DNA from 4 places in the Sphaerisporangium sp. NBC_01403 genome. Region 4 is predicted to be linked to each of the others. Evidence: riboswitches for the same ligand, from Rfam matches in the RefSeq annotation. Region 4 holds a riboswitch; each other region holds the start of a gene.
What was found. Region 4 has a riboswitch for cyclic di-AMP ahead of OG589_RS35170 (NlpC/P60 family protein). Riboswitches for the same ligand answer to the same signal wherever they lie in the genome.
Positions count from the first base shown of each region.

Region 1 (2,194 bases), 1.8 Mb from region 4:
CGCTCTCCCCCGGCCAGGTCGACCTGGTCCTCACGGCCTGGGCCGACCGCACCGCGGAGCTCGCGGCGCTGCCCGGCGTGGAGCAGGTGTTCTGCTTCGAGAACCGCGGCGCCGAGATCGGCATCACGCTGGGGCACCCGCACGGCCAGATCTACGCCTATCCCTACGTGACGCCGCGGACCCGGCAGATGCTGGCCTCCGCCGGGCGATACCGGGAGCGGACGGGCGCCAACCTGTTCGCCGACGTGCTGGCGGCCGAGCGGAAGGCCGAGACGCGCCTGGTGGCGTCGAACGACCACTGGACGGCGTTCGTCCCCGCCGCGGCCCGGTGGCCGTTCGAGGTGCACGTCTACCTGAACCGCCAGGTGCCCGACCTGTGCTCGCTGGACGCCGAGGAGCGTGCCGCCTTCGGCCCCCTCTACACCGATGTGCTCCGGCGGCTGGACGGGCTGTTCGGCGTGCCGATGCCCTATGTCGCGGCCTGGCACCAGGCCCCGGTGCGCACCGGGCGCGACCTGGCCTACCTGCACCTCCAGCTGTTCAGCATCCGGCGAGCCGAGCGGAAGCTCAAGTATCTGGCCGGTTCGGAGTCCGCGATGGGCGCCTTCGTGAACGACGTCCTCCCCGAGGAGGCGGCCAGGCTGCTCCGGTCGCAGGATGACCTGGGGTGATTTAGGCCCAAGAGTCGCCATAACCAGGCCTTTACCACTACCATCCATCGCACACCGGCCGTATCGGTCGGTGCGCCTAATCCCAGGTGCCCCGCCTGGGAACCGGGGACCCATTGGTTCTTGGGGTGAATCCACTTCGTGGTAGGGCGTCTCCGGCCCGAACCCGTCAGCTAACCCGGTCGGCAGATGGAGAGGAGTGGGCTCTGCCCCCGACTTCGGGCCGCTACGCCTATGCGGCCGCCAGCTTCCTTACCGTGGCCGGGCTCATGCTCGGCCAGGCGACGGCGGGAAACGCCGCCCCCAAACCCACAGAGAAACAGCTCAAGTCTCAGCTCGCCTCCCTCGGCAAGAAGGTCGACAAGCTGATCGGCGAGTACAACGCCAAGCGCGTCGCCGTCGCCAAGGCCAAGGCCGCCGAGAAGTCCGCCCGTGAGCGGCTGGCGAGCGCCGAGACCGACCTCAAGGCGGCGGAGAACCAGGTCGGCGACATCGCCCAGCTCCGCTACCAGGCCGGCGGCCTCGGCATGGTGGGCGAGCTCATGTCCCCCGGATACGGTGACGCCGCCATGCTCCAGCAGCTCCAGGCCGAGCAGTCGGCCAAGCTGTCGGGGTTCACCTCCGCCAGGAACGCCCGCAAGAAGGCCGCCGACGACGCCACCAAGCTGACCGCGCAGCTCCGCGACGACGTCGTCCAGGTGACGGCCCAGCGCAAGGACGCCGAGAAGCTGATCGGGCAGATCAAGGACAAGCTCGACCAGCTCATCCCGACCGCGCCGGGCAAGAAGGCGAACGGGTCATGGGCGCCGGAGCTTCCCACCGGCAGCGACAACATCACTCCGAGGACGCGGCTGATGCGGGCCGAGGTGAAGAGCCACTTCTCCCTCAGCTTCCCGGTCGGCTGCTACCGCGCCGAGAACGACGGCGGCGAGCACCCGCTGGGCCGGGCATGCGACTTCATGCTCAGCTCCGGCGGCGCGATGCCCTCGGCCGCGCAGGCCGCGCTGGGAGACCAGGTCGCCGCGTGGGCCATCAAGAACGGCCGCAAGCTGGGCGTGAAGTACGTCATCTACAAGCAGCGGATCTACAACCTGGGCTTCCCCGGGTGGCGGGCCATGTCCAACCGCGGCGGCGTCACCGCGAACCACTTCGACCACGTGCACGTCTCGATGTACTAGCCACCGACCGGCCGCCGGCCGAGCCGGGCGGCGGCCGAGCCGGGCGGCGGCCGCACTGGAGGCGCCGGTCAGCCTGACAGGCGGATCGGGTTGACGATGTCGGCGTAGATGAGCAGGGTGCCCATCACCAGGAGCACGGCCGCCATCGCGTACGTCAGGGGCAGGGCCTTGGCGATGTCCACATGGCCGGGGGCGGGACGCCGGCGCACCCGGGCGTACCCCCGCTTGAGCCCCTCCCAGAGCCCTCCGGCGATCTGGCCGCCGTCGAGGGGCAGCAGCGGGATCAGGTTGAACAGGCCCACCGCGAGGTTCACCCCGGCGAGGAGCTGGAGCAGCCCGACGATCTTG
Region 1 is NZ_CP109534.1:6,044,672-6,046,865, forward strand. Features, by position in the region: gene galT (galactose-1-phosphate uridylyltransferase) at 1-671, shown strand, start outside; cyclic di-AMP (ydaO/yuaA leader) riboswitch at 735-870, shown strand; gene OG589_RS26890 (coiled-coil domain-containing protein) at 926-1,846, shown strand; gene OG589_RS26895 (M50 family metallopeptidase) at 1,915-2,194, opposite strand, start outside.
Region 1: it holds a riboswitch for cyclic di-AMP, as region 4 does, so the genes downstream of both, OG589_RS26890 (coiled-coil domain-containing protein) here and OG589_RS35170 (NlpC/P60 family protein) in region 4, are expected to answer to the same signal.

Region 2 (2,194 bases), 3.7 Mb from region 4:
GCGGTGGTGATTCCGAGCGCGGCGGTCATCACCGATGCGACCGCGAGCATTCTGCCGCGGCGCATGTTGTTCTTCATTCCGGACCCCTCTCAGGTGGTTGCCCGATCGTTGGGAGGTGGCATCGAGGGCCGGCCCCGACAGTCGGGCCCCGCGATGTGCTGGATCCCTCAGTCGTGATCCCGCGAGGGGCTGCCTCGCGAGCGAAGTTTGGGAGCGCTCCCACGAAGAGTCCCCGATAGGCAATGCTGGCGTCAATATGCTGAAACCTAACTGTTACTCCTGGGGCTGTTAGGAGCTTGAAATCAGACGTTGTGCGCGATAAGGACCATTGGCGGTATTGGGAGCGCTCCCACCGTTAACCGGCACAGTCGGGCGCAAATCATCCATGCGCCACGGGATCGCCCGGCTCCCGGACCTGGAGAAAGCACGGTGCCGTACGGCCGGCGGAGTGGGTCGCCGGCCGTACGGCACCGAGGGGAACGGGCGTCCTCCGCGGGAGGGGGAGGGGCGCCTTCGATGGTCGGGAGGGCGGGCGCCCCGCGAGAAGGAGAGCGCCCGGGAGGTAATGTCAGGCGGCGTAGCTCGGGTAGCCGTAGCCGACGACCTGGGAGGCCGGGCGGGTACGGATCTCGACCTTGCCGTTGCCGGTGTTGCCCTCGACGGTCTTGATCGTCCCGTCGCCGTTGTCCTTGATGACGAAGCCGACGTGGTCGATGTTGTCGAGGTTCTTGCTGCGGCCCCAGTCGAAGAAGACGACCGCGCCGGGCTTGGGAGTGCTGCCCCAGCGGTCCTGCGAGGCGAACCACTTGGCGTGCGCGACGGTGTAGGCGTCGACGCCCACGGTGTCCTGCATGCCGAGCTGGCTGCCGACCCAGGAGACGAACATGTCGCACCAGGCGGCGTCGGCGTACCCGGCGATGGAGCCGCTGTCGCGGGCCACGGTCTCCTTGGCCCTCGGGGAGCTCATGTACCAGGAGTGGAACTTGGTGCCGCCACCAGCGCTGTTCTCGGAGATGCCGACCTGTCGCTCCGCCAGCTTCAGGAGCTGCTCGGCGGAGACCTGCCGCACGGTTTCCGGAGCCTTCACGGTGTTCGGGGCCTCGGCGGCCGCGAGGTTGCGGCCCGTGTCGTCGGCGGAGGCGGCGTGGGCCGCGAGAGTCGTGCCCGCCACGGCCTGGGCGACGACCAGGCCGCCGAAGGCGAAGGCTTTGAGATGGTTCTTTGGGGCGTCCAGAAGCCGATGTATCGACATTGACAAGGGGATACTCCTTCTTCCAAGCCGCCTACCGGGTTAGCTGACGGGTTCGGGCGTGGAAGTCGCCCTACGGGAGCGTCCGTGGGAAGTGACGGCCCCGATTCACCCCAGAGGAGGTGGGTCCCCGGCTCCGCGCGACGCGGACTCGGCGTAGCGCGTATCGGCGGGAGAGGGATCTCCGCAGAGGACCGAGCCGCGCTGTGCAATCTCCACGGCACGAGCGGGGTACTCAAACAGGCAGTACCTGTACCAGGAGTCCACTCAGAGTAATACATCGGACAAACACATGCAAACAGGACAAAAGTCCGGGCTGGATGGGGGGCCTGGACGGCAAACCCGCCTTGACCACGCCGGGGCGCAGGGGCTTGGGGTGGCGGTTCACCTGCCTTGACCTGGGTGCGGAGGAACCCTCCGCCCGCCGGGCACGTGACCGGCGGCACCGGAGCGGCCATCGCGCCGGGCCGGGCGAAAGTGATAGTTGCGCAGGTTCGCGCTGCCGTGTCAAGGGGGACTGAAGTGACGTGAGCCCACGGCTGGTACGTGTGATGACGTGGCCGGCCGTCGTGGCATGGCCGCCGAAAGCCCTCCTTTGCTATTCATGAGCGGCGAATACCGTTAACGGTAAATGCCGGGATTTCCGGTTTGCGTTACCCGAACGAGATCACGATGACGTACTCCATCCGGCCCGGTACGGACGTCCTTTCCGTGTACGGCGGAACGCGCGGCTCGTGAACCGGGCACGAAAGGCATCCGGTGCCCATGGCGATCGGAGGGATGGATGGTGAAATATCCCCCATGAGCCACCCCGGCCGTGCTCGCGCCCGCGGACCAGGGCCACGACCAGGGCGGCGACGGGCGCTGACCTCACCCTGGACCTGTACGGCGAGGCCGCGTACCGGCGCGCGAATTCCTTCGGCGCCGTCCACGGACAGCCCGTCG
Region 2 is NZ_CP109534.1:4,175,589-4,177,782, reverse strand. Features, by position in the region: gene OG589_RS18885 (ABC transporter substrate-binding protein) at 1-77, opposite strand, end outside; gene OG589_RS18880 (CHAP domain-containing protein) at 569-1,252, opposite strand; cyclic di-AMP (ydaO/yuaA leader) riboswitch at 1,267-1,416, opposite strand.
Region 2: it holds a riboswitch for cyclic di-AMP, as region 4 does, so the genes downstream of both, OG589_RS18880 (CHAP domain-containing protein) here and OG589_RS35170 (NlpC/P60 family protein) in region 4, are expected to answer to the same signal.

Region 3 (2,194 bases), 1.3 Mb from region 4:
GGCGGACGAGGTCTTCCGCGCCGTGGCGCACCGGGTCCATGAGCGGCACTGCACGGTGAGCCGCTCCCTGGAGAAGGGCACCGAGGTCAAGGTCGAACTGCCTGAATAGCCGCCTGGCCCGGCGGGTCCGGCCGTACCCGGTCATCCCAGCGAGTTAGACCGAATCTATACCCTGGGATGACGAGTAGCTCAGGCCCCGGTATGTAGTGTTAAGGCAGGTCAAGAGGGATGCGACCAGCCGCCCGAGAGGGCGCCGCAGAGCTTTTTGCCGGAGAAGGACGCGGTGGGGGACCGCGTCCATACTGCGGGACCGCCCGATGCGTTTGGGGGAAGGCATCGGCGCTGGACCGTATAGATCGGGGCCGGGCAGGCGGGGGACTGCCCGGCCCCGATTCATGTCTCCCGGCCTTCGGCCCTGAACGTTCCGCCGCACGTCCCCGCTCGCGCACGCCCGTCTCGTCGTACGGGCGTGCGCTTTCTTTCGCCGCCATTCGGGTGACCCTCTTCATCACCGGTCACACCGGTCACACCCGTCACATTGATCTCCCATCCGGCCCCTACGCTTAACTCGCCATGCGCCCAGATGTCCGAAGTATGGGGGTTTGTGGTGCGAAGGTAGATCTAATAATGCTTTGTAGTCATTTCGTTTGCTTTGTCCTGACTCGGTGGGTAAGGTTTCAACCACGAAAGAGACGGTGACCTGGTCTTCAGTCCGAAGGCCGCCGACTCGAATGTCGAATCTCCAGGGCTCCAGGGCTCGGGGGAACCGGGGACCCAATCCCTTGGGGTGAATCCGCGCGAGCGGTAGGGCGTACTCCAAGCCCGAACCCGTCAGCTAACCCGGTAGACGTGATTGGAGAGGAGACCCGAGTGGAGCACCCCACTCCGCGCAGTCAGTCCACCGGGCAACCCTAGACCCGGATCTTCGCCGTCAGAAGCGGCAAGTCGGCTGGTAGCAGCCGTGCACCGAGCGACACACCCTCTGTGACACATGGTGGCGAGTGCCACCGCTAACCGACCACGTACGAATGCGGGCTCAGCGCCGCGATGGACCGTGAACCGGTCTCGCTTACGCCCTGAGAACGCTTTCCATCCCCCGCACCGAACTCTTGACCACTCGGAGCGCGGGTCCCCTTGTCTTCTGATGAAAGATCCTTCCCTCCCATGGCCTTTTTCCAGAACACCCCTAGAAGTCGATGGACATCTCGCTTCGCCGGCGTAGCCCTCGCATGCGCCACCGCCGTCTGCACGACCGCCACGGCCCGCGCCGACGACCAGCCGGTCACCTCCGTTCCGGTCCAGGCCGAGAAGCCGATGTTGCTCAAGGGCTCTACGAAGGCCTCCTACTTCTGGGACGACGCCTCCGGCCGCATGGGTGACACGGGACTGCCCGCCATCGGCAAGCCCATGCAGAAGGGCCTGTTCGCCAGCCCCTGCTGGCCCCTCGGCACCGAGGGGTACGTCCTCTACAAGGACAAGAAGGCACCCTTCTTCATCGGTGACCGCGGCCCGGGCATCCCGTCCGAGAGCGGCGTCATGCTGGACATCGACGGGAAGACCTTCGCGGAGCTGACCGGCGGAACCTTCAGCAACTCCTCCCTCGTGGTGACCGGCTTCAACGCCGGCCACATCAAGGTCGACTACGTCATCACCAAGTGGGGCGACGGCGTGGGCAAGAAGAACTACCCGGTGCCGTTCTCGAGCGGCGCGTGGGGCGTCATCGACAAGAACCCCGCCAAGCCCCCGATCCCGGTGGTCCTCGCCGCCGACTGACCCCCGGAGCCCCCCCCGCGCGGAAGGCCTCCCGGGAACCATGTGAAAGCCCCACAAGAAGGCACGTAAAGCCACCGCGGATGTGCGGAGGTTGGCCAGGACTGCTAAAGTCACCGTAGTCACGCGCCGCTAGCTCAGTTGGTTAGAGCAGCTGACTCTTAATCAGCGGGTCCGGGGTTCGAGTCCCTGGCGGCGCACCACAGCTTTGATCGGTGACCTGGGCGCTCTCCACTTCGCGGAGGGCGCCCACAGTCATTTCCGGCCCCCTTGCGCTCGGAGCTTGGCGGGAACCGCCCCTGGGGGATCATCACCTGAGTGGTACCGCTGTCTGTAGGGCCGATCTTCCCGCTGGCGGCATGGTGGCGGCCTCAGCCCCGCTGAAATGGTGGTCGCACCGAGTACCCGATCCACCAGGAGAAGA
Region 3 is NZ_CP109534.1:6,566,281-6,568,474, reverse strand. Features, by position in the region: gene OG589_RS29325 (OsmC family protein) at 1-109, shown strand, start outside; cyclic di-AMP (ydaO/yuaA leader) riboswitch at 723-866, shown strand; gene OG589_RS29320 (hypothetical protein) at 1,165-1,773, shown strand; tRNA gene OG589_RS29315 (tRNA-Lys) at 1,897-1,973, shown strand.
Region 3: it holds a riboswitch for cyclic di-AMP, as region 4 does, so the genes downstream of both, OG589_RS29320 (hypothetical protein) here and OG589_RS35170 (NlpC/P60 family protein) in region 4, are expected to answer to the same signal.

Region 4 (2,194 bases):
TGGGATTGAGCGACGATGATCTTCTTTTGCTCGCCGAGTTGGCCAAGGGCGTGACGGTCGACAGGGTCGGTCGCCGGCTGGATGTCAGCGGCCGCACGGTGCGGCGGCGCCTCCGGGGCATCTGCGACCGCATCGGCGTCGCCACCGCGATCGAGGCGGTGGCCTGGGCGGCGCGCCGCAGGCTCATCTAGCCGAGGAGGGCACCGTGTGGGGTGGGGGGCACGGCGGGCAGGCCCGAAGCCATTGCCTGCCCGGCGTGCCGCCTCGCCGCTCTCAGGCGTAGCGGACCGGCCTGTTCCGGCGGGTCAGGCTGCTTCGGTAGGTCCGTCTGCTTCTGGGGGTCCGTCAGCTTCTGGAGGGTCTGCTTCTGGAGGTCAGTCGGCGATGCGCACGCCGCCGGCGAACGGCCGGTTGCCCAGCGGGGCCACCCGCACCACGTCACCGGTGTGAGGCGCGTGCACCATCATGCCGCCGCCGATGTAGATGCCCACGTGGTGCAGGTCGCTGTAGAAGAAGACCAGGTCGCCGGGGCGAAGGTCCTCCCGGGACACGTGGGTGCCGGCGGTCCACTGGTCGCCCGTGTAGTGGGGGAGGCTGATGCCGACCTTCTGGTAGGCCCACATGACGAGGCCGGAGCAGTCGAAGGTGGTCGGGCCCGCGGCGCCCCAGACGTACGGCCTGAGCTGCTGGGTCAGCGCCCACTTGGTGGCCTCGGCGGCCTTGCCCTGGCCGGGGATCGGAATGTCGATCTTCGTCGCCCTGCCGAACGACTGGCCCGCCTGGGACAGGGCCCGCTTGAACAGGCTGCTCTCGGTCTTGGCGACCAGGGTGCGGATCTTGTCGCGCTGGGACGCGAGGTCGGTGACGAGCTTCTTGACCTCGACCTCGCGGGCCTTGGCGCTGGCCTTGGCGCGCTCGGCCATGTCCATGGCCTTGGTGATCTGCGAGACCTCCTCGCCCTGCTGAAGCTGGAGGGCGTAGGTCGTGGCCGCGCGGTCGAGGTATCGGGCGGGGTCGCCCGACATGGCGAGCGCGAGCGAGGAGTCGATGCCGCCGGTCATGTAGGCGTCCTGCGCGTACAGCCCGGCCTTGCGGCGCTTCTCCTCCAGATCGGTCTGGCTCTTGGCCAGGGTCTTCTTGGCGAGGTCGGCCGAGCGCTGCGCCTGCTTGAGGCGCTCCTTCTGGCCGTTGTACTGCTCGGTGAGCGACTCGATCTCGTTGTAGAGGTGCTCGACCTGGGTCTTCAGCTGGTTCAGGCTGGGCTTGGGCTCTGCGGTCGCGGCTATCAGAGGCGACCCGAACGTCACGGCCGTCAGGGTGACGGTGACGAGCGCGATACGGCGCGGGAGACGCCGGGGCGCTCCCATTACCGTGCCGAGCCAGGAACGCGGGCTCCGCTCTCGGGAGCGGGCATGCCTGCCCGCGCTCTTTCCAGGCGTGCGCCTAGGCTGCACCAACGAGCTCCTCTCCTCGGCCGCCTACCGGGTTAGCTGACGGGTTCGGGCCGGAGTAGCCCTACCGAGTGCGTGACCATCGTGACCATGGAGGATCGCGATGCCTCCCTCTCGGATTCACCCCAGGGGTGGTGCGCCGGGGGTGTCGCCCCGTCTCTCACCATTGGGTCCCCGGTTCCCCGCCACTTTGGATGTGGCCGGGATTAGGCGGTTTCAGTCACCGTTGCGCGATGACCGACATTGACGCTGGACACTAGTGCAGTCGAGGTTCGTGCTCAACCAGAACTGCGAATTCTGTTGAGGTTTCACAACCAGCGCGTCACGAGAAGATCACGCCTGCTGTGATGCCGCGCCCACGTTACCCTGGCTTTAGGGGTCTTTGGGGCGTACTTGACGCAGAAAGTCGCAGGTCCGCCATCGCATCAGCCATGAAATGTCGACAAGGCCGGTGATTTCGACGCGCTGCACTCGATCGGCTACCGAGCGCGACAGCGGCGAGAGCTGAAGGGGTTTTAGGTCCGTCCGTTATGGCGCGCGACCCCTCAGGACCACGAGAGTTCCGCCGCTACGGCCGGATACGCTGGCCCGTCATGGAGCAGGTCGTGGAGCCCGGACGCGCCGGCAGCACGCTCGTCGTCAGGCGAGCCCGCACTCCGGACGTCCGCACCATCAGGCGACTGGTCGACACCTATTCCGGCGACGGCCCGCGCCTTCTGCGCAAGTCGACCGTCACCCTCTAC
Region 4 is NZ_CP109534.1:7,840,305-7,842,498, reverse strand. Features, by position in the region: gene OG589_RS35175 (LuxR C-terminal-related transcriptional regulator) at 1-191, shown strand, start outside; gene OG589_RS35170 (NlpC/P60 family protein) at 375-1,307, opposite strand; cyclic di-AMP (ydaO/yuaA leader) riboswitch at 1,460-1,674, opposite strand; gene OG589_RS35165 (amino-acid N-acetyltransferase) at 2,045-2,194, shown strand, end outside.